Regions from separate parts of the Alteromonas sp. K632G genome, predicted to be linked through region 2. Evidence: predicted binding sites of a transcription regulator. Region 2 holds the regulator's gene; each other region holds the start of a gene.
The links. Region 2 encodes FNR, which switches genes on or off when oxygen is low (the NO sensors DNR and NnrR bind a similar motif). Its sites were predicted from a motif close to TTGATCTAGATCAA; they were not measured.

Region 1 (8,131 bases), on a different contig from region 2:
ACACGCTGACTTTTAACATACGCTCATCATCGGCTTGGTATTGATAACCTAAGCGATACCACGCCGCATCTATAGACGTAATATCCATGGCAAGAGCCGCAGTACCGCTATTGTTAGTGTTCAGTGTTTGGTAGCTGACATCTAGGCTATGCTTGCCCCAACTATAGCCTGCACGAAGTTTACCGCCGTTTCTTTGGTACTGAGAATTAGGGATAGTTATGTTTGAGCCTGCATCGTTAGAGGCAGCCTCGCGCTCGTCACGTTGCTGGTGGGTAAATGCGCCGCTAAAAAAGCCATTGTCTGTGCCATAAAATGCATTGGCTTGGTACTGCTGTGCATCGCCGGGAGAAAACGCACCGGCGCTGGCATTAAACTGCAGGCCATTAGCTTGTGCAAACAAGTGCTGAGCGTCGGCACGAATGTCTAGTTTACCGCCTAAGGTTTCAACCCCTGCACTTACCGGTACTATTCCGCGATACAGCACGGCCTGAAGGCCGGGTTCAGGTAACACATGTGAAAGCGGGGAATCCATAGCGTTAGGGCCTGCGACCGCAATATCTACACCATCAATAGTCACGCCGACTCTATCACCATAAAGGCCACGGTATTGAATTAACCCGGTTACGGGGCCGTTTCGTGAAATAGTTACGCCAGGAAGGGCAGCGAGTTGATCGCCATAGTCAGCTTCGGTATTAGTAGAGGCCGAAACCGGCGCATTATTAGTGAGGGTGAGCGGCTCGCCAATAACGGTAATCACTTCTGTTGAAGCGGTGTCTTGAGCATACAAAAAAGGGGAAAAGCCAGCAGTACATACTGCTAGTGCAATGGCTGTTTTTTTCATAATTAGTCCATTTTAATTAAACAACGTCAGCGATAACGCTGATAAAAGCGCGTTATAAATAAAGTGTTATGGGAAAACTATGAAAGGGGTGGAGCGCGTGACAGCGGAGCCGCGTAGGCGTATGCGGTATAGGGCCGCTGTGCAATGGCAGTAGCAAGGTTGTTATAACTAACAAAGGTTATTAAGGGAAGTGAAAACTCAGGTGACTTTACCGCGTTGGGTAAATCAGAAAGTAGGCTATTGGTACAGTCGATATGTTCTACCGGTATTTTGCTAATATCGACACTAACATAAACAAACTCACCGGCATGTTCAGTCGCGCTTAATGATATCCAGCGCATGGTATTACCGGTACAGATAAGTTCTATATCGTTGTTGCTGTCGTTAAACTGGGTAGTAAATTGCTGGGCCTTTTCCATTGAAACAGCCGCAAGCCCCAATGCCATCGCATTTTGCAAAAGCAGGGTTAGGCATACTAGCAGTGTAAATAATGACTTCAATGGCAAAGCAGTATTCTATTTCTACCGGAACTTATCTAATAATACGTTAAAAATAGGATGTTGAAAGGGTTTTTACTGCGAGCTATTTAACCCTTAACCTTTAACCCTAGCGATTGAAGCTTACGATATAACGTCCGCTGGCTGACACCTAGTGCATTGGCAAGAGTGTCTATACTGCCTTCGTGCTTTGCCACTACCTTTTCAAGGTACTTAGCTTCAGCAGCTTCCAGAGTGAGGACTCTTTCATTTGTGTGGACAGTGGGTTCGCTAACTAGCTCGGGCAAATCGGTTGGGTAAATTACATTTTCATCTGCCAACAAGTACGCTTGTTCCACAATATTTTTAAGCTCTCGAATGTTACCTGGGTAGGTATAGTTGGTTAGCATTTCAATAGTGGATTTGTGTAAACGCTTTTTCGAAGGCAGTTCGTGCAACATGTGGCTGCACAGCAATTCAATGTCGCTTTGACGCTCACGAAGTGGCGGAAGGTGTATGGGGAAACCTGCAATACGGTAGTAAAGATCTTGTCTGAATTCACCTTTTTCCACTAAGGATTTTAAGTCTTTATGGCTAGCGCATACTAAACGGAAATCGGCTTTTTTTACTTGCACGCTTCCAACTGGGCGGTAGGTTTGAGTTTCAAACAACCGTAGTAACTTCACCTGCATGGTAAGAGGCACATCGCCAATTTCATCAAAAAATAGCGTTCCGCCTTGGGCGGCATCAACTAATCCTTTTTTGTTTGATTGCGCGCCAGTAAAAGCGCCTTTCTCGTAGCCGAATAACTCCGATTCAAAAAGCGTATCAGCTAACCCCGTACACTCTATTACCACAAAAGGTTTTTCAGCGCGGTGGCTACTGGTGTGCAGGGCATGAGAAACCAGCTCTTTACCTGTGCCCGTTTCGCCTTGAAGCAACACGGCTATATCGGATTTTGCGGCCCGATTAATTTTATTCAGCATGGCTTTAAAGGCGGCAGACTCACCTATCATTTTACCCTTGGTAGGGTAATTTGATGCAAACGCGAGTTTATCTAATATTTCTAAGTAACCAAGCAGGTCGCCATTAGCGTCGTGAACCGGCCGCATGAGAATATCACAATAGCTTTGACCGCTTTTTGTGGTGTGAATGTGAACCACACTTGCAGTCCGGCCGGTGTCTTTGCATTGCTGAATAGGGCAGCTTTCACCGCATTGATCACAAGGCTTAGTATTACCGTGTGACACCTTAAAACACTGACTTTTACCCGGAATAATATCCACAGGGTAGGTATTGCGATAAGGCTGGTTAACCGCCTCTATTACATACTGATGATTAATGAAAATAGCGGGTTTATCGATGGCATCTATCATTGCCTGAACAATCGAGATATTCATGTAACAGCTTCACCTAGCGATACGGGGTGGGTGCGCATGCGGTATAGATACAACCTACACCCATAAGGTAATTAATCTAGGTTTAAGGTATCACATTGGCACGAGCCTTGTACGTATCTTGGTAGGTAATGCTCCCCATTGAGGAAAAGAATATGAAAACGAGATTAACGGCTGTTGTGATAAGTGGGTTCTTTTTATCTGCTTCACTATTAATCGTACTATCAACCGCGCTAGCGGCTGAAATGCCGCAGCCGCAAGACAGCATAGCTACACAACACGCAACTGAAACCACCCTGGCAGGCCCCGAAGATAAGCTAAATCAAGCACGTAGCAATGCCAAAGCACTAGGGGGCGCGTTAAAGTCGAGGCTTCAGCAAGCTATTTCAAAAGGTGGTTTGGAAGCAGGGGTAGAAGAGTGCTATGTGGCTGCTGGGCCTATTGCAGAAGCGCTCAAGAAGGATGGTTGGACGGTAGGGCGCACCGCGCTGCAAGTGCGTAACCAAGACAACCAACCAGATGCATGGGAAGAAACCCAATTGCACGAGTTTGCAGATGCCTTATCTAAGCAATTGCCTATGCCGCTAGAGGCATCACAGTGGAATGAAGAAACAGGTGAATTGCGCTATATGTCAGCGATTGTTACGGGGCAAGTATGTACAGCCTGTCATGGCAATAACGTGGCCCCAGCAGTGTTAGATATTATTAAAGAGAAATACCCTGAAGATACCGCCACGGGTTTAGCGCCGGGCAGTTTAAGAGGGGCTTTCACGCTTACCTATTCACCCGAATAGCCATTTCTTTATTTAGAAGATGCAACGGGCCTTTACTGGCTCAGTTGCATCTCTATCGCCTCTCGCTTATTTCTTCTTACTCTCTTTACTTATTTCTATTCACCTAATTCCTTTCCAGTGCTTTTTGCAAACCCTCCACTTTCAGATTTTTTGACCTATTACTTCATTTAATTTTTATTTGTCAAAAATGGCGGGAATTGTCATTTTTGGCGCAATTTCCTCTCATCTTGTTTGAGATGGATCAACGCGGCTGGTTCGACTTAGTGGAATAATTGCGCCGCATGGTAGGGAATACAGGTGGTGATGGGCAATCGTGCCATAGCTGGCGCAAAGCTTGCTAAACCTCCGTCAGAAGTACAAGTCTTACGGTGCGGCCTTATTTTTAAGGTTATTGATTTAAAAGAATTTTAGCGGCTTGCCGTACTGTTTTTTAACTAGGGAGAAAACCCATGAGCGATACGTTAGTCGAGCTATCGCGGTGGCAATTTGCGCTAACTGCGATGTTCCACTTTATATTTGTGCCCTTAACCTTAGGGTTGAGTTTCATGCTTGCCATTATGGAATCCGTTTATGTGATGACAGGCAAAGAAATTTACAAACAAATGACTCAGTTTTGGGGCAAGTTGTTTGGTATTAACTTCGCCATTGGTGTGGCTACCGGCCTCACTATGGAGTTTCAGTTCGGTATGAATTGGTCCTACTATTCTCACTATGTAGGGGATATTTTTGGGGCACCGCTGGCTATTGAAGGTCTGATGGCGTTCTTCCTAGAATCGACTTTCGTTGGATTGTTCTTCTTCGGCTGGGATAAAATGTCGAAGGGAAGACACTTAATGACCACTTGGTTGGTGGCTATTGGTTCTAACTTCTCAGCTCTATGGATACTCATTGCCAATGGTTGGATGCAATACCCTGTAGGCGCAGAATTTAACTTTGAAGCCATGCGCATGGAAATGACAAGTTTTGCCGAGGTTATCTTCAATCCTGTCGCGCAAGTAAAGTTTGTGCATACCGTCTCAGCGGGCTACGTAACAGGTGCCATGTTTGTATTGGCTATTTCTAGTTATTACCTACTTAACCACAAGCATATCGCATTTGCCCGTCGTTCTTTCGCTATTGCGGCTAGCTTCGGCCTAGCGGCTACCTTGTCAGTGATTGTGCTTGGTGACGAAAGTGGTTACGAATTAGGTGAAGTGCAAAAAGTGAAATTGGCTGCGGTTGAAGCGGAATATGAGACCCACCCAGCACCTGCGCCTTTTACCGTATTTGGTATTCCTAATGATGAAAAAGAGGAAACCGAATACGCACTTCAAATTCCTTGGGCGATGGGCATTATTGCTACTCGTTCACTTACCGAGGAAGTGAAAGGCTTAAAAGATATTAAAGCAGAAAACCGCTTACGTATTCTTGATGGTATTAAAGCGTACGGTTTGCTCGATAGTGTTCGAGATGGAACGGCTTCTGCAGACGAACAAGCCCTGTTTGACGCACATAAAGATAATATGGGCTATGCCATGTTATTAGAGCCATTTACGGATGATGTCACACAGCCTTCTGAAGCGGCCTTAAAAAAAGCAGTAGATTACAGTATTCCTAAAGTCGCCCCCTTATTTTGGAGTTTCCGATTAATGGTGGTATCAGGCTTTATTATGCTAGCCGTATTCTTGGCTGCCTTCTATTACAGCACTCAACATAAAATTACGCAGCCTCGCTGGTTGTTGAAAGCATCATTGTATAGCTTGCCGCTGCCTTGGGTTGCGTGTGAAGCCGGTTGGTTTGTGGCTGAGTTTGGTCGCCAGCCTTGGTCCATTGCAGAGATTCTGCCAGTGCATGCATCAACGTCTAATTTGTCTATTTCTGACATTGTTACTACGTTAGTCGCCTACTCAGCGTTTTACACTGTAATGTTCATTGTTGCTTTTTACTTGATGAAGAAGTTCGCCAAAAAAGGGCCAGTACCGCCTGAAGATAATCATAGTGATGAAGATGACGACCTAATCGACTTTGATGCAAAAGGAGCAAACGCATGATTGATTATGAATTTCTTCGCGTAGCCTGGTGGTGCCTTATTGGTGTGCTATTGATTGGTTTCGCAGTAACAGATGGGTTCGATTTAGGTGTAGGTTCACTGCTGACCATTATTGGTAAAACAGACAAAGAACGTCGCGTAATGATTAATACCATTGGGCCGCATTGGGATGGAAATCAAGTGTGGTTTATTACGGCAGGTGGTGCCATTTTTGCAGCCTGGCCGATGATTTATGCTACTGCTTTCTCAGGGTTTTACTTAGCCCTAGCGCTAACGCTAATTGCGCTTTGGATGCGTCCAATTGGATTTGATTATCGCAGTAAACTGCCAAATGCTCAGTGGCGAAAAGCATGGGATTGGGCATTGTTTGCTGGTGGTTTCATTCCTGCGCTTATTTTTGGCGTGGCCTTTGGTAACTTGTTATTAGGTGTGCCGTTTGAATTCGACAACACACTTAAATCAACGTACACCGGCTCTTTCTTTGGTTTGCTTACTCCATTTGCGCTTGTATCTGGATTATTGTCAGTGGCTATCTTACTGAATCACGGCGCTACCTGGTTACAAATGAAAACGGATGGTTTCATTGAATCTAGAGCACGTGTAACGTCGTTTATATTAAGCCTAGTGGCAGTAGCCTTGTTTTTGATTGCCGGTGCGTGGGTAGCCTTTGGGTTAGATGGTTTTGTCATTACCTCTACCGTAGATACCTTAGCCACCTCAAATCCAATGAAAAAAGAAGTCGCTATTGAAGCGGGTGCATGGATGACGAACTACTCACGATATCCATGGATGATGCTTGCACCTGTATTAGGTGTGGTAGCAGGGCTTGCATGTGCCATGTTTTCTCGCAAAGGGAATGCAGGGATGGCATTTGTTTCAAGTGCACTACTGATTACTGGCGTTATTTTAACTGCGGGCTTCTCAATGTTCCCGTTCTTAATGCCCAGTATCACTATGCCAGAAGCTAGTCTTACGGTATGGGATGCCACCTCTAGTCATTTAACTCTAAATATCATGTTCATTGTGGCTTGTATCTTTGTGCCTATCATCTTGTGCTATACCGCCTATGGCTATTATGTAATGCGTGGCCGAGTCAAAAATAGCGACTTAGATCAATCTCACACTATTTATTAAGGAGTAGCATATGTGGTATTTCACTTGGATCCTCGGCGTACTGCTAGCATGTTCATTCGGTATTTTAAATGCCATGTGGCTTGAGTCTACCGAAGACATGGACCGTCCAGAAGACGCCGAATAACTGATTAATATTCATAGCGTAATATAAAACGTAAAAGGCAACGACCTTGTGTTTTCAAGGCTCGTTGTCTTTACTTAATCAGTTATTTTAACCCGCTATTTTAAAAGATAGGCAGTGCGATAAAGTCAATGATAAAGTTAGACAGGCAGACATTTCAAGCTAAGTTTAATCAACTCGATAATACGCACAAGCTTGGCGTGCGCAGACGGGTTTTAATAATTACTTTAGTCAAGTGTCTGTCTCTTTTTTCACTGATTGTCGCTTTCTATTTTTTCGCTCATGCCATGCACGAATGGGTGGTCGATACTCATAGAGCAAGCCTGTTTCATATTAAAGGTTTATGCGTTGCGCTGTTTATTTGTTGGATAGTTCAAGGGTTAGTGAACACGCTAACGTTGTCATACAAAAGCCAGTTAATGCAGGCTATGGAGCAAAACTTACAACTTATCTTCGCCGAGCAACAGCACGCCCTCATTCGTCAACATTCCCTTTTTTACTGGCAAACACTTTGGGTGAAGCATATTCGCGCTATCGCCAACTGGGCTTTCGATTACCGCGTACAGCAATATGTTGCTGTGCTTGTCCCATTGATGGCGCTAGTGGTTATTTTTTACGTAAACCCTGTCATAGGTATGGGGTTAGCTGTAGCCCTGCCGATTGTTCCTTTGTTTATGGTCATTGTCGGGAAAGGTGCCGCGAGCTTACATCGCAAGCATTTTGTGGCACTTGAGCGGCTTGGCGGGTTATTTACCGATAGACTCAATGCACTGCCTTTAATGGCGAGTTATCGTGCACACAACACGCAAATGCGGTTACTTAATAACGCCAGTGAACAACTTAACAAGCGCACCATGCGGGTGGTAGGCGTCGCATTTTTATCATCGTCAGTATTGGATTTTTTTGCCACTTTATCGGTAGCCTTAGTTGCGGTATTTATTGGTTTTTCACTGCTCGGCGAGCTTAACTTGGGGCCTGAAATTTCCTTACAGCAAGGGCTTTGGGTGTTGCTTTCTGTGCCACTGATTTTGAGCGAAATGAAAAAGCTCGGGCAGGTTTATCACCAAAAAGCTGAAGCTGAAGCGGCCAGCGAGTGTTTATTTCCCTTATTTACTACGTTGAACGACAATGCGCCTGCCCAGGAAAGAGAAGTGACTAAAGGCGAAATGAAGAACAAACCGTTTGTGGGGTTTGATGCGCAAGATTTTCGAGTGTCTAACTTGCTTAAAGCCGAACACCTGAAGGTTGCTTTAGGAGAGCATATTCGCCTAAACGGCGTTTCTGGTAGCGGTAAAACGGTATTGCTTGAGGCCCTAGCGGGTCAGCGTAAAGCTTCCCA
Region 2 (8,131 bases):
TGCCGCCAGATAAGCACACCATGACTTTATCGTTGTTTTCAATCATGCCGAAATCAGCAATCGCTTTGCCTACATTTCGACGAAGTCGCTTTTGTAGCTTATTAAAGCTGTATTTTTGTTTGTTTTGAGACGCGGTTAACGGAGCGTCCGCACGGTTTGTGCCTGCACTGTTCATATCAATAGCTTTGTTACTGCGAAAAAAACCATTATACAGTAATCAAGTAAAATTGAATGTGCGAGGTTCAGATTTTTTAAATCTTGTTGGCCCTCTCTTCTAACAAAAAACAATAGCGTTTAAAGCTATAGCGCAAAGATAGCAAACAGTGCCGACAGGCTGTTTATGAACCTGTCTGAATTACCGTGAAAGGGGCGAAATAAAGCCGTCTGGTTTTATTGCCAGTACATCACACACAAGTTCATCAATAACATGTTCTGCGGTGTTACCTATGAGAGCCGCAGAAATACCTATTCTGCCAACCGTACCTATGATAACAAGTTCAGCGTCTATATCTTGGGCTATCTTTGGAATGACTTTTTCAGGAAGGCCTTCCTTCACATAACAGCGCTTACTATCGATAGCATACTTCTCGCTGTGTGTGTTCATCTCAAGTTCGTGATGATGCTTTACCGCGTTGTTGTAAGTGTCTGGGTCAAACTCAGGAACTTCAATAGCAATATTTAGCGGCGTAGCTGGGTAGCTGTTTACCAAATTTACGTTACCGCTGAGCAGCGCGGCATAATCGTTAGCAATCACCGTGATTTTGTCGTTAAGTAAGGCATGCTCGTCGTCTTCACTGCCTACATTTACCGCGGCAATAATTTCACCATTTTCAGGCCATTCATGATCTTTAACCAATAATACGGGGGAGGGACATTTTCTAAGTAGATGCCAGTCTGTAGGAGTAAAAATAACAGAAGCTAAATCGTCATGGCGCTTAGTTGCTTTTACCACTAAATCTATACTGTTGTCGATGACATAATGCACCACAGCTTCAAAGGCACGGTTGTTCCATTCCACAACTATATCTGTTTTAGAAAAACCTAAGTCGTCTAAAGTTTTTTTCAACCATCCAGCATGTTCTTTAGTGACCGCATCACGCATGGCTTCACGATCATCAGGGCTAAGCATGGTTGTCATATCGTAAGATAAGTCGTAAACCACCAGCATGGCGGTGACAGAGGCACCTGTCTTTTTGGCAAGTTCATATGCACGGCTAAGCGCAGGTTGGGTTTCTCTATCGGCTTCAATAACCGCTAAAATACGCTCATACTTAATCATAACCCCTCCAAACATAGTCAGAATTTTGGTTGCTACAATTTAAGTGTAATACCTATTTGCTATTACGTAACTTGTTTTAGATCAAAAGCTTTGAAGATTAGCTATTACAGGCGATATTAGGTGCAACCACAGACGTTAAACGTTGTGACATCTCATCAAAATCTAAAATAGTGATGAGTTTACCGTCCACTTGGATAATATTTTCTTTTTGAAAACGGCTTAACAGGCGGCTAATGGTCTCAATAGTTAGACCAAGATAGTTCCCAATTTCATTTCGAGTCATGGTTAGGTGAAATTCTTTATTTGAAAATCCACGTTCTTCGAAACGTTGAGAAAGCTGAGAGAGGAAATACAATAGACGTTCTTCCGCTGAGCGTTTATTAAGCAACATCATGAGATCATGATCTTGTTTAATTTCCGCACTCATAAAACTCATTATTTGATGTCTTAACTTAGGAAATTGAACCGACATTTCATCAAGCGTTTCATACGGTAATTCGCACACCATGGCGGTTTCTAATGCCTGAGCATAACTTTGGTGCTTATTTTCCCGTAAGGCATCGAAGCCGATAATATCGCCAGGGAAGTGAAAACCTGTAATCTGCTCTTCACCATCTGAATTGGTGACGAAAGACTTAAAAGAGCCCGTGCGTACTGCGTAAAGAGAGTTGAATTTATCTCCCGACTTTACCAGCAAATCACTCTTGTGAAGGGGTTTCTTTCGCTCAATAATATCATCTAAAGATTCAATCTCAGTCTTGTTTAGCGCAACGGGCAAACACAAGTGGCTGAAACTGCAATTTTGACAATGAATTGAGAATTGGCTTCCTTTGCTCATAGGTTCAAACTATAAATAGGGTCGACTTAATATTAATCTTACTCTTTTGTTTATGAAATTGCTGCATAAATTAAAAAGAGAGCGTAAATAGCCACTATTACGGAAAAGCATTGTCTTACCACGGGGTGCCTAAAACCAGCTATTAGGTACTGGCTACCTGCGCTTGCAGCTAACAAAGTGGGCAGAGTACCTAACCCAAAAAATAACATGATGGCAGCGCCGTCAACGGCCGACCCCGATGCTAATGACCACGTTAACGTGGAATAGACCAACCCGCAGGGTAGCCAGCCCCATATAAAACCATAGGGTAGTGCATAAACCGGGCTTTTGAATGGAAGAAATCGTTTAGATATTGGCTGAATAGCTTTAAATAAGCCGCGTCCCATAGCTTCAATATAATTCAAGCCTTGCCACCACTTTCCCAAATAACACGCTAATAGCAGCAGCATAACGCCACTAATCAAAGATAAAACGGGTTTAGCAATAGGCACAAACTCGGTGGCCATTTGGCCGACAGCGCCTGTAATAGCGCCGGCTAATGTGTAGCTGAGGATACGGCCAAAATTATAGGCAAGGGTGTAGGGTAATGCCGGTTCATTACTTGGCGTTACTGTGCGTAGTGCGGCAACAATACCACCGCACATACCCACACAATGCACGCCGCCAGCAATTCCAATGAAAAAAGCAGAGAATATATTAATCTCTGTCATCTGTTTCTTTGCGTTGTTGTAACTGCTTTCGCTGCTCGGCTAGCTTCTTTTCATCACCTGATAAATCATCATCAAACAAAATGCTGTAGCCCTGTCTATCAAGATCTTCAAACTGATTGGTTTTTACCGCCCAGAAAAAGATAACCAGTGCCAGCGCAACAATAATAATAGCGATGGGAATTAAGACGTAAATGATACTCATATTATTTACTTAATAACCTCGTTGAATTGGTGACCACAATAATACTACTCAGTGACATGCCAACCACGGCCATCCAGGGAGAGAGTAACCCCGACACTGCAAAGGGTAGAATGATAATATTGTAACCTACTGACCATGCAATATTTTGCTGAATTTTACGTTTTGCCTGTTTCGCCACAGAAAATAAGGTTGGCACCGATAGCAAGCTGTCTCCTAGCAAAATAACATCGGCGGCTGTTTTGGCCACATCTGTGGCGTTTCCTACCGCAACCGCCACATCTGCGCTAGCAAGAACAGGGGCATCGTTTATACCGTCGCCCATCATCATGACTTTGCGACCTTGCTTTTGCAAAGTATGCACCTGTGAATATTTTTGCTCCGGTGATAAGCCACCCTTTGCTAAGTTGATTGGTAAACTAGCAGTAAGTGCATCAACGTTTTTCTGTGTGTCGCCACTTAGCACCACTAATTGATGTTCATTCAGTGCGGTGAGTGTCGCTAAGGCATCTTGCCGCAAGCTATCATTTACGCAGAACGCGGCCATTAATACACCGTCGGCACACAAAAACACATTTGCCGGTATATCTACCTTTGAGGTGGTTGATAAATTACAAAATACGGCTGAACCCATAGTAAAAACGACGTTGTCTATCTCACCACTAATGCCGCCACCTGGTGTAACGGTAAATCCGTTCATGGTATTAGGCAGGGTTCTATGTTTTGACTTAACATTATCGTTGTCGAAGGCACGGGCAATAGGGTGCTCAGAACGAGACTCTAACAATGTAGTTAGCGCCATTACCTGCACTGGATCTACCCCTTTAGCAAACCAGCGCTGTTGCAATGAGAACTTACCTTCGGTCAGTGTGCCGGTTTTATCAAGGGCAATGGTATCAATATCGTTAAGTTGCTCTAAGGCGTCAGCACGCTTTAACAAAATGCCCTGACGATTCAGCTTCGCCATAGCGCAGGTTAACGCTGAAGGTGTGGCTAAGCCTAGCGCACAAGGGCAGGTTGCCACTAATACAGAGATGGTGATCCAAAAAGCATCTTCACTGCCCACAAACGACCAATAACTGTACGTTAAAGCCGATATCAGCAATACCGAGAACACAAAGTAACGGGAAAAGTTATCGGCAATCTGCGCAGCTTTTGGCTTGCTTGCCATGGCGCTAGCTTGTAAACGCACGATTTGATTGACCAAGGCATGCTTTAAGCTTTGGGTCACTTTAACCGTTAGTGTGCCATCTTGGTTTACTGTACCGCCGTAAACTACATGGCTGGCCGATTTACTGACGGGGTTAAATTCTCCCGTTAACATAGACTCATCAACCGCAGCGGTACCGTCTAGCACAATACCATCGACAGGGATGGTCTCACCGGGCTTCACTAGTACTACATCATTGGGCGCTAATTGCTTTGCAAGGATCTGAACGATACTGCCATCACCTTCAATTTTAGCCGCTGAAACCGGAATATATTGCATCATATTGGCTGAAATTTGCGCCGCACGGTGCCTGCTTCTATGTTCAAGGAATCGGCTCAACAGCAGTAGAAAGATAAACATGCATATGGATTCAAAATACACTTCACCTTGCTCAAGCAAAGTGGAACGTAAACCCGCAAAGTAGGTGCCAAATACCGCGAGGGTGACAGGCACATCCATATTCACGGTTTTTGCGCTTATTGCCTTCAAAGCACCTAAATAGAACGCGCTTCCTGAATAAAGTACTACGGGGGTGGTAAGGGTGAGTGCAACCCAATAAAAGTATTGACGGGTTTCTTGTTCAATGGCACCAAACCAATCGAAGTAAAGCCCAGCCATTAGCATCATCACCTGCATGGTCATGATGCCTGCCAAGCCTAACTTTTTAATAAACGATTTTTGCTCGCGTTTATAACTCGCTTCATGTTCATCTGGGTGAAACGGTGAGCCAACATACCCTATGCGTTTTAGTGTGGTGAGTATCTGGCTAAGTTTAATAACATCGGGTTCCCAGGTTATTAGTGCGCGACGCTCTTGAACGTTTACGGCGACTTGCGCAATACCTGATACTTTTGAAAGCTGCTTTTCAATCAGCCAACCGCACGCTGCACACGTTATGCCTTCAAGGGTTAGCTGTATTTGCTTGTGCTGGCCTTCGTCAAAAACAAACTCTTCTTGAAGGGCTGGGTCGTCATAAACGTTAAGCGCAGAAAGGCTTTCTAATATACCATCGTCTGACTTTTGGGCAGGCTCAGTACGAAACTGATAATAATCTTCCAAGCCATTATCAACGATGGCTTGAGCAACAGCTTGGCAACCAGGGCAGCAGAGCTGCCTGGTTTCGCCTAATATTACTGCTTCATATTTGTGTGTTGCATCGTTAGGTAACGCGCAATGGTAACAAAGGTTTTCGCTCATTACGGATTAAACTTGATGGCGCCAGAGTAGGGAAGTTGCAACGTATTTTGTACTTTCCAGCTGTCGTCTACAGGAGAAAGCGAGACTTGCCATTTACCGGTTAAGTCCTTTTCCACAAAACCACGGTAAATACCATTAGCATCACGACTTAATAATACACTTGCATCGCGCTCTTCGATGGTCACATGATAAAAATTCAATTTAAGGGCGTTTCCTTCTTGAGGAATACCTGAATGGAATTTTACTGCAATACTGCCATCAGTAATGGTTAACTCTGTTGTTATGTTTTTGCGTTTCGCGATGGCTTCTTTATCTAGCCGGGCATTAATGGCTTTACCTTCTTTGTAATAATCGTCTACTACTAAGCTGTCTTCGGTTGAAATAGCCAATTTCAATAACACGCCACCCATTACTAATGTAATTAGGGGAACAGCAATAAGGAACCAGGGCCAAAATTGTTTATACCAGGGTGTATTCATTAATTACATCAACTCGTTTACTACAGGAAAACCGGCGCGATAGGAAAAATAAGGCATCCAGTTGAAGAGGTGTATTTTCTCATAAAAAAAGCCCCGTGATAACGAGGCTTTTTAGCATTATTGTTGGTTATACGAATTTAGTCGTTAGAAAGACTATAAACGTACGATGCAACAACGTGGATTTTGTCATCACCCAAGGTTTTCTTGAATGAAGGCATAACACCATTTCGGCCGTAGGTTAGTGTTTCAGTAACCGCACGATGGCTTCCGCCATATAACCAAATGTTGTCAGTCAGGTTAGGCGCACCAAGTGCTTGGTTACCTTTACCGTCCATACCATGACAGGCAGCACATGCAGCAAAGCGAACTTTACCTGCATCAGCAAGTTGCTGGTCTACATCACGGCCGCTTAGGCTTAATGCATATTCAACCACTTCTTCGATGCCTTGCTCGCCCATAACATCTATCCATGCTGGCATAGCGGCTTTACGGCCTAACGTTAGGGTTTCAACAATTTTTGCACCCGAACCACCATATAACCAATCGTTATCAGTAAGGTTAGGGAAACCACCGTTTTGCCCGCGAGCATCAGAACCGTGACACTGAGAACAGTTTTGCATAAACAAACGCTGTCCTACTTTATTCGCTTCAGGGTCGTTCGCTAGTTCCTCAACAGGAATTTGCGCATACGCTTCGAAAATTGGGTCGAACTTTTCAGCTGCATAATCCAACTCACGATCGTACTCTACAAACTTGCCTTGCTCTTTTGCATCGATACGCGCTTGCGCCGATTCTTCAAGCGTCAATATGCCTTGGTTTGAGCTCTTCCAGCCAAATAAGCCTTCGTATGAACCCAATCCAGGATAAAGGGCAAGATAGATAAAACCCCAAATGATTGTCATGTAGAACATGATTGTCCACCAACGAGGAAGTTGGTTATTCAACTCCTCGATGCCGTCAAATTCATGCCCCATTGATTCTCCTTCTGGCACGCCTGTTTGGTTAGACAAACACCAGCGCAGAAGGAAATAGCAACCAATGATTAACCCTAGGGTTATCACTGAAATCCATATTGTCCAAAACATACTCATAAGTTCGAGACTCCTGCTAATCTTCTTTTGATTTTTCTTTGTCTTCGTCTGCGAAAGGCAAATTCGCCGCTTCATCAAACTTTTGCTTGTTGCGGCTACTAAAAGCCCACCAAACTATGCCAATGAAACTAACAAAGACGATGACAGTAAAAATGCTACCTACTATTCCTTGATCCATATTATTTCAAATGTGTGCCAAGAGATTGTAGGTATGCAATAAGGGCTTCCATTTCAGATTTACCCTGTACTGCCGCTTGTGCTCCCGCGACATCTTCGTCGGTATACGGCACGCCAAAGCCTTGGAAAACTTCCATCTTCTTAGCGGTTAACTTACCGTCAAGTTTGTTTTCTGCAAGCCATGGGAAACCAGGCATATTCGACTCAGGTACCACGTTACGCGGATTAAGCAGGTGAACACGGTGCCATTCATCACTGTAACGCCCACCAACACGTGCTAGGTCAGGACCAGTACGCTTAGAACCCCAAAGGAAAGGGTGTTCCCATACTGACTCACCAGCAACACTGTAGTGACCGTAACGTTCTGTTTCGGCACGGAACGGACGAATCATCTGACTGTGACAACCAACACATCCTTCACGGATATAGATGTCACGGCCTTCCAATTCTAATGCTGTATAAGGACGTAAGCCTGTCACTGGTTCCATTGTTTGCTGCTGAAACATCAACGGCGTAATTTGAACCATGGCACCGAAGCTAATCGCAACAAGGATTAGCACGGTTAACAGGCCGACATTTTTTTCAATTAACTCATGTGGATTTTTCATTATGTCGTCTCCTTATTACGCTGGCTGAGTTGTAACATCAGCAGCGATACTACCTTTAGGGGCACGAACGGTTTTCCATGTGTTGTAGGCCATGATAAGCATGCCAGTAACCACGAAACAACCACCAATGAAACGAACCACATAGAAAGGTTTAGACGCTTCAAGCGATTCGACAAAGCTATACGTTAATGTACCGTCAGCATTTACTGCACGCCACATTAGCCCTTGAAGAACACCTGACATCCACATTGCTACGATATATAGCACTACACCAATTGTTGCTAACCAGAAGTGAACATTAACAAGACGTGTGCTGTACATCGCTGGCTGACCAAACAGAATA
Region 3 (8,131 bases), on a different contig from region 2:
TGCCGTCTAATAAGTTAGCTAAAAATACACTGCTATTAGCCGCAGCTGCCATTGGATTTGCGCAAACCGTTCTGTTCGCAATTTTAGCACCGCTAGGTAGAGAAATTGGCCTAATAGAAGTGCAAATTGGCGCCATTATTTCTTGCTCGTCTCTCACATTATTTTTAATCAGCCCTTTGTGGGGGCGTGCTAGCGATCGCTGGGGTAGACGAATAGTACTCTTAATAGGATTGTTTGGTTATTCTGCGGGTACTTTGGTTTTCGCGGGTGTATTCCAAGCTGCACTATTAGGCCTGCTAGCTCCTTTAGCAGCGCTTGTCTTACTTATCATTACGCGAGTGGGCAATGCCACGGTAATGGCTGCTGTATCGCCTTCAGCAAGTGCCTACATGGCAGATATCACTACGGTAGAAGAGCGAGTAAAGGGGATGGGCGCGCTAGGCGCTGCAACCAATATTGGCTCAATTTTGGGGCCTGCCATTGGTGGGTTGTTGGCCAGTATAAGTTTACTTACGCCGCTTTATTTTTCTGTGGGTGTAACCGTTGCCGTCGCGGTATTAGCCATGTACTCTTTGCCCGTATTGCCTAAGCCTACACATACTTCAGCACCCAAGAAGCTTAAATACACTGATCCTAGAATATTCCCATTAATAGTAGCAGGCGTATTGTTGTTTATGGGCTTTGCCATCGTTCAGCAAACTATAGCCTTTCGGTTTCAAGACACCTTCGGACTAAACAGCACCGATACCGCCAAAATTGTAGGCTTCAGTTTAATGATTTCTGCCGCATCTGCGTTGTTGGTTCAAATGCTGGTTATTCCTCGATTAAAGCTTCGCCCTTTCACCTTATTACGGCTCTCAATGCCCATCATGATGATAGCGTTTGCTATCTTAGCTTCTGGTGAAACTAAACTTCAATTTATGTCAGCCATGTGCGTATTGGGTTTGGGGTTAGGCATAGCGGGGCCAGGGTTTATGGCTGGGGTATCGGTAGCGGTATCATCAGATGAACAAGGTGCGGTAGCAGGCATCGCTGGCGCCTGCCCGCCTTTGGGGTTCGCAGTAGGCCCGCTTTTAGGCTCATATCTTTATGCTATAGATGCCTCACTGCCCTACTGGTTTTCGTTCAGCTGTTATTTATTGGTGTTTTTCTTTACGCTAAAATTTAAAACACGCCATTAAAAAATAGTGAATGCCATTAAGTGGGCTCGCTGCTTGCTGCTATTTGTGAATTATCATGGTGAATTATATTGGTGACTTTCTACTTAAATCGTTTTACTAACGTCTATGTAAGGCTCTCAATAAACTGCAGCGTTGCTAAACAGGCGCTATTTTCTGACCACAATCTCTTCGGCTTCTGTTACCGTTTTTGCGTCGGCCCGTTCAATAACTTTAAGTAATGTAGTTTGAATAGTTTCATCGGTTCTTGCATCAGTCTTGCTGGCAAACTTCTGCTTTTGTGGAGCAACGCCTTCTTCGGCAATAAATCCCATCACTACTTCGTTTGCGCAATCAGGCGTTTCGCCATAATACGTTAAAGTAATTTGTGGGTAGCCTTGAAATCCTTTCTTTACCCTTTTAGCAATGCGTTTTGTCGATTTATCTAAATTCATAATAGCTCTGGTAGGTCATTGTTCTAATGTTCAAAGCATTACATGTAACCTGTTCAATGTCGCAGGTTATTTACTTATAAATACCTAATTCACGGTAACTGGCATAACTGTTGGCTATTAAAAGTGGGTTATTATGAACAAGAAAGCTGATACAACGACGGCAAGACCCACCAATGCACACCATGCATTACTGTGCTGATTACTACTACGGCCACCAAAATTTCGGCCTTCACTTTCCCGTCCGTTCTCACTTTCTGAGCGCCGTAGATTATTTTGTTTTGGGTATCCGCCAAACGTGACCGCTTTGCAAATAGGCCAACCTACCCAATAGCAAACTGTCCAAAAAAACAATTCAATAATTAGGTAACCAGCTGCCCTGAAGAGACCTTTGGCTACTTCCCCTACAATAACTTCTTCCATCATCATTCCCACGTGTATGTGACGCAGTTTGAGCCGCTTATAGATGCTTCTAGGTGAATTGAAAGCGACACGCCCGGTGCAATTAGCTTAAAAGCAGAATAGACAATAACTGCTTTGCTGACAAAGAGTGAGGTGTAACGAGATATGTTGCGTGCCTTTCTAGGTGTAGTCTTTCTAGGCGTAGTCTTTCTAGGCGTAATCTAGAAGCTCAGAAATGGGCGTATAAGTTGGTGCTACTAAATTGCGCTAAACGAAAGCTTTAGCGGGCATGCTTCGTTAATCCAAGGTTATGTTTTTGACGTTTTCACATCGTTTTTTAGTACCAGTACGATTAGCAATATAATTGCTAACGGCGGCACGAGTGCAGAAAAGAACGCTACGACTGCGGTAAGATTAGGCGATCGGGTTTTTCGCTTCCCTAAGTAATAGCCAAGCGCAGCCATGAGTAAAGCAAATACAACAATAACTTGCCCAAACAATGTCGCATTAATATTCATAACAAGCGTTCCATTTTATCATCTTGGTAAAATCAACCTTAGCGGAGGCGATGGACGTCTTACCATCGCCTTTACGTAAAGTTGAATATTTTTACACGAGGAGCTAAACGATAAAGAAGCGAGTGAAAGTGTAGTTTAGTTAACGTTAATGCTGCCTTTATCTATCTGTTGTACTGCGGTGTATGGAATAACAATAGTGTCAGCCACAATAGAAAACGCTGCATCAATAACAAAGAAAGGGACATTCCCAAACGTAGAACCGATATTTTCACGTCGGCTTGGTTCACCGTTTAACAAACATATATTGTATGAAAAACCACTATATACACGAGGTATTTCTTCGCAGTAACTTTTCTTACCTTGATGTTCAATTTGAACATGGTTGTTGTCAGGAGAAATAGTTTTCACAGTGGCACAAGAGCAACACGCTAAAGATAAGAGGGCGAGAGGCAAAACTTTCATATACTACTAATTCCATTTATTAAGTGAGCATTATCAAACTAATGCTGATTTCATCAAGAGTTTCATTGAACAACGGTTTCATCCATCAACGGTTCCATCCATCAACGGTTCCATTGTTCACCGATACCATTAATCACCGATCTCAGTAGCGAACGGTAATGAGGAGTATCATTACCCGCCCCCAATACTCGACTAAAATACCCGCCTAAGATACCCGGCTAAAATGCCCGACGAAGGCATGAGCCATACTTATCTTCTCATGTTACCACCGCCTGAAGTTCATACTCAAATTCAATGTAGATTTATATTTGAATGGGTGTGAATTTAAATCAAACATTCAAAATGTTTGATAAAGGTCAAATTGTTCAATAAATAAACGGCGTATTCTGTTGGTGTGATAGCATCTTTTATTGAGCGAGCACCAAGTGACACATTCAACCAAAGAACAAATAGATGCGATGCATAATGGCGTTATTGTGGCGGTAAGAGGGAGTATTGTTGATATCCGTTTTACTAATCAACTGCCAGACATCCACACCATCATTTACGCTAATGACGGTAAAATAACGTTAGAAGTGGTTTCTCAACTCTCGGCAGAAGAGGTACGCACTATTGCGCTAACGCCTACCCAGGGTTTAGCTCGCGGTATGCTAGTGAAAAGTTCGCAAGGCCCGTTGAAAGTGCCCGTTGGTCCTTCAATACTCACCAGAATGTTCAATGTGTTTGGCGAAGCAATTGATGGCAAGCCCTTTATTAATAACACAGAGCGGCGCAGCGTTCATCAATCCCCTCCTCCCCTTGTTAGTATTTCCAGCCAGCTACAGATATTTGAAACCGGCATAAAAATCGTTGATGTGTTATGCCCACTTGAGCGAGGTGGAAAAGCGGGCTTGTTTGGTGGCGCTGGCGTGGGCAAAACCGTGTTACTTACCGAAATGATCCACAACATGGTAAGCCACCAACAAGGCGTAAGTATATTTTGCGGTATAGGCGAACGCTGCAGAGAAGGTGAAGAACTTTATCGCGAGATGAAACAGGCTGGTGTGTTAGACAACATGGTTATGCTATTCGGGCAAATGAATGAACCTCCTGGAAGTCGCTTTAGAATAGGTCATAGTGCGCTAACCATGGCTGAGTACTTTCGTGATGACGAAAAGAAAGATGTGCTATTACTCATCGACAACATATTTCGCTTCATTCAAGCAGGATCTGAAGTGTCTGGCCTAATGGGACAAATGCCATCACGAATGGGTTATCAGCCCACCCTCGGCACTGAATTATCAAGTTTAGAAGAACGTATCGCCAATACACAAAACGGTGCCATTACGTCTATTCAAGCAGTTTATGTGCCTGCTGATGACTTTACCGATCCAGCAGCGGTGCATACTTTTTCTCACCTATCAGCAACCTTAGTGTTATCACGCAAACGCGCTAGTGAAGGCTTTTATCCAGCCGTAGATCCGTTGCAGTCTAGTTCAAAACTGGCCACCCCTAATGTGGTTGGCGACAGACATTACCAAGTAGCACAACAGGTTCGCCATATTCTTGCCCAGTACAACGAATTAAAAGACATCATTGCCATGTTGGGGTTAGAACAGTTATCTAAAAAAGACCGAAATGTTGTGGCAAGAGCCCGTCGATTAGAGCGCTTTTTTACTCAACCATTTTTCACTACCGAGCAATTTACTGGCATGCAAGGAAAGTTCGTGACTATCGAGCAAGCATTGGAAGGTTGCGAGCGCATTTTAAGTGGCGAGTTTGACGAGTATCCAGAAAGCGCGTTGTACATGATTGGTGATATTAATGACGCGATTAGCGGTCAGAAAGCACCTAAAACAGCATCAGATGAGGCACATCATGCAGGTTAATATTCTTTTACCCAATCAAATATTTGCCCAGCTATCAGGCATCAGCAATCTTATTGTTGAAACCCCTTCAGGAAGTTTTGGCATTCTGCCTCACCGTTTAGATTGTATCACCCCCTTGGTACCTGGAATTTTAACTTATCAATGTAATAACCAAGCGCCTCAATTTGTTGCTATTGATCAAGGGGTGTTAGTGAAAACGGGAAAGCAAGTCTCTATTTCCGTTAGAAGAGCAATAAGTGGGCAATCCCTTGAAACTTTGCAGCAGGCGGTTACCGAAGAATTTATTAATCTGGATGAAGAGCAACAAGCCCTGCGGGCTGTGTTAGCTAAGTTGGAAACCGGGTTTCTTAAACAATTTTCGTCACTGTCTAAGCAGTAACTTAATGGATAAACCAACTGTTAAGGCTAAAAACACTACACCGCGGCGCTCACACAGCATGTCTCATCATGTAAATAAGAAGGTGGCATTGAAGTTACATGCTAAGCGCCATAAACATCCAGGTGTATGGTTTGGGTTAGGTTTAATGGGGGTTGTGGGTTGGTCTGTTGCACTTCCCACGCTGTTGGGTATTGCCTTAGGCATTTGGCTTGACGCCAGAATTAGTGATTCTCGCGTTTATACGCTTATATTTTTGCTGGCAGGGTTAACGTTAGGCTGCTTTATTGCGTGGAATTGGGTAAGCAAAGAGTATGCAGCGATGCATAACCCTATCGTCACCAAGAAGGCAAACACTGAATCCAAAACAAAAACAAGTAAAGAAAGCGAATAAAAAATAAGGAGCCACCTAGCAATGATACCCATCGAAAATTTAAGTTTAACCTCACTTATTTTGCCTTTTGTTATAGGCACAATGCTAGGTTGCTGTTTTTTCTATGCCCTGTGGTTTACCGTAAAAAAAGGCATTAATGCCACGCACCCAGCGCTATGGTTTTTAAGTAGCTTATTGCTTCGTATGGGGACGGCAATCACTGTTTTTTACTGGGTGGGTGATAATGATATTTGGCGTCTATCAGCCTGCCTGGCAGGTTTTGTGATAGGTAGAATATTAATGACTAAAATCATTAATAACGCTAACCCTAACGGCGCAGAGAAAGGAGCCCTGCATCATGCACCTTAGCCCTGATGAAATTATTTATTGGCAGTATGGTGTTATCAAAATCAGCGCTACGCTTGTTTTTACTTGGGTCATTATGGCGCTACTGATAATTGGTGCCTATTTAATCACTCGTAACCTCAATAAAAAAAGTCATCGTTCACGCTGGCAAAACGCCTTAGAGATAATAGTCATCACCATTAATGACCAAATTTCAGATGCAGGCTTAGATAAACCGCGACGCTACATGGGGTTTCTAGGCACATTGTTTTTGTTCATTGCGATGGCAAATCTACTGACTATTTTCCCTGGATTTGAGCCGCCTAGTAGCTCCTTATCCACCACCCTTGCGCTGGCTTTTTGTGTATTTGTATCTGTGCCTTTTTACGGAATAAAAAACAAAGGGGTGAAACAATATCTACTTTCTTACACGGAACCCACGTATTTCATGTTGCCCTTCAATATTGTAGGCGAGTTGTCACGCACCCTAGCCCTTGCCGTACGCTTGTTTGGAAACATGATGAGTGGCGCCATGATCTTAGCCATTCTACTGGTTATTTCGCCGCTAATTTTTCCTGTTGTTATGTCACTGCTTGGCCTGCTAACCGGTATGGTTCAAGCCTATATCTTTTTTGTATTGGCATCGGTTTACATTGCCGCTGCCAGCACGGTTAGTGCGAAAGCCTCCCTTACCCTAACGCCACCACAACAAAAGGCAGAATAATGGACAGTCTTACGTTAATAGCAATTTGCTCAATTATCACCGCAGGTCTTACCATAGGTATTGGTGTGCTGGGGCCATCGCTTGCAGAAGGAAAAGCAGTTGCCAGTGCGCTAAACGCGCTTGCCCAACAGCCCGATGCGTCCCCCACCATTACCCGTACTTTATTTGTAGGGCTCGCCATGATTGAGTCAACTGCTATCTATTGCTTTGTAGTCTCAATGATTGTGTTATTCAGTAACCCGTTTTGGAATTATTTTATTGCCCAAAATGGAGGCTAAACCATGCCTATCGATTGGTTTACTGTTATTGCACAAATTATCAATTTTTTGATATTAGTGTGGCTGCTTAAGCGCTTTTTATACCGGCCTATTCTTGATGGCATTGATGCCCGTGAACATAAAATTGCTAGTGTTCTATCTAATGCCGAGACCCAAAAGAAACACGCAGAGAACCTTGAAGCTCAATATAAAGAAAAACTAACCAATATAGATGCTGAACGTTCAACCATTATTGAATTAGCCAAAGCAGAAGCACACAAAGCAACCTTAGCCGCCTTACAAGATGCAAAAGCACAAGCAGATGCATTATCAATAAAACGCACCAATGCGCTGAATACTGAAATTCAAATGTTACAAAACGAAGTGATTGAGAAAAGCGTGAAAGAAGTGTTTGCCCTTAGTCGTAAGGTAATAAGTGAACTCGCAGACCTACAACTTCAAGATAAAATGTTCGACAAGCTTTTATCGCACCTTAAGGCCCTTAACGAAGCGCAACACCATGAGTTATGCCTAGCTATCAAAAAAAACCAAGGGCAAGCCACAGTACGTAGTATCGCCCCTTTATCACAACCACAATGTGAGCACCTAAAAGCATGTTTAGAAGACATACTAACTGACCAACCCTCCCAACGGGCTACGGAACAGACTGGCGGCGATAGCCTGACTATAACCCTCAACTTAGAGGTAGACCCTCAGTTAATTGCGGGTTTAGCACTTAGCTTTGGCGGTTGGAAACTCAGTTGGAGCGCTAATGAAATGTTGAGTGCATTGCAGTACGAGGTAGCGCTGTCTATTGATGCTCAGTATGAAGAAAATCGCGCAAATATGCCCGCCGACAACGAACACCATTCGTTAAGCGCTAACCGTTAAGGTCATAACATGAACGACGCTAACAACAATGCCTTAAAAAAACGCTATCAATATGTGTTCAATCAACTTGAGTATATTCGAGAATCGCATATTCCGGATGTCAGCTTACAAGAGATGGGCACCGTTGAAAGCGTATCCGCTGGCATTGCTATTGTGTCAGGCTTATTCGGGGCTGGCTTTGAAGAATTACTGCTTTTTCCAAACGATATTTACGGTATAGCATTTAATATTGATGAGCATGAGATTGGCGTCATTATGCTAGGTGACTACACTGCGCTGCATGCGGGTGATGAAGTTAAACGCACC

Region 1: a site for FNR is predicted at 3,740-3,753, ahead of J5X92_RS02690 (cytochrome ubiquinol oxidase subunit I). Genes of this name have one in related genera too.
Region 3: a site for FNR is predicted at 3,338-3,351, ahead of atpD (F0F1 ATP synthase subunit beta). Genes of this name have one in related genera too.

The regions. Positions count from the first base shown of each region.
Region 1 is NZ_JAGGDM010000002.1:4,596-12,726, reverse strand. Features, by position in the region: gene J5X92_RS02710 (TonB-dependent receptor) at 1-841, opposite strand, end outside; gene J5X92_RS02705 (hypothetical protein) at 919-1,341, opposite strand; gene J5X92_RS02700 (sigma-54-dependent Fis family transcriptional regulator) at 1,428-2,693, opposite strand; gene J5X92_RS02695 (DUF3365 domain-containing protein) at 2,870-3,508, shown strand; gene J5X92_RS02690 (cytochrome ubiquinol oxidase subunit I) at 3,958-5,538, shown strand; gene cydB (cytochrome d ubiquinol oxidase subunit II) at 5,535-6,671, shown strand; gene cydX (cytochrome bd-I oxidase subunit CydX) at 6,682-6,795, shown strand; gene J5X92_RS02675 (ATP-binding cassette domain-containing protein) at 6,924-8,131, shown strand, end outside.
Region 2 is NZ_JAGGDM010000007.1:53,768-61,898, forward strand. Features, by position in the region: gene ttcA (tRNA 2-thiocytidine(32) synthetase TtcA) at 1-175, opposite strand, end outside; gene uspE (universal stress protein UspE) at 356-1,279, opposite strand; gene fnr (fumarate/nitrate reduction transcriptional regulator Fnr) at 1,377-2,117, opposite strand; gene J5X92_RS08520 (sulfite exporter TauE/SafE family protein) at 2,168-2,827, opposite strand; gene ccoS (cbb3-type cytochrome oxidase assembly protein CcoS) at 2,814-3,029, opposite strand; gene J5X92_RS08530 (heavy metal translocating P-type ATPase) at 3,031-5,433, opposite strand; gene J5X92_RS08535 (FixH family protein) at 5,433-5,912, opposite strand; gene ccoP (cytochrome-c oxidase, cbb3-type subunit III) at 6,050-7,003, opposite strand; gene J5X92_RS08545 (cbb3-type cytochrome c oxidase subunit 3) at 7,020-7,181, opposite strand; gene ccoO (cytochrome-c oxidase, cbb3-type subunit II) at 7,183-7,788, opposite strand; gene ccoN (cytochrome-c oxidase, cbb3-type subunit I) at 7,804-8,131, opposite strand, start outside.
Region 3 is NZ_JAGGDM010000003.1:93,390-101,520, forward strand. Features, by position in the region: gene J5X92_RS04585 (MFS transporter) at 1-1,181, shown strand, start outside; gene J5X92_RS04590 (hypothetical protein) at 1,328-1,612, opposite strand; gene J5X92_RS04595 (hypothetical protein) at 1,730-2,032, opposite strand; gene J5X92_RS04600 (hypothetical protein) at 2,320-2,529, opposite strand; gene J5X92_RS04605 (YceK/YidQ family lipoprotein) at 2,665-2,991, opposite strand; gene atpD (F0F1 ATP synthase subunit beta) at 3,450-4,859, shown strand; gene J5X92_RS04615 (F0F1 ATP synthase subunit epsilon) at 4,849-5,238, shown strand; gene J5X92_RS04620 (AtpZ/AtpI family protein) at 5,243-5,629, shown strand; gene J5X92_RS04625 (ATP synthase subunit I) at 5,651-5,977, shown strand; gene J5X92_RS04630 (F0F1 ATP synthase subunit A) at 5,967-6,677, shown strand; gene J5X92_RS04635 (F0F1 ATP synthase subunit C) at 6,677-6,955, shown strand; gene J5X92_RS04640 (F0F1 ATP synthase subunit B) at 6,959-7,825, shown strand; gene J5X92_RS04645 (alternate F1F0 ATPase, F1 subunit alpha) at 7,835-8,131, shown strand, end outside.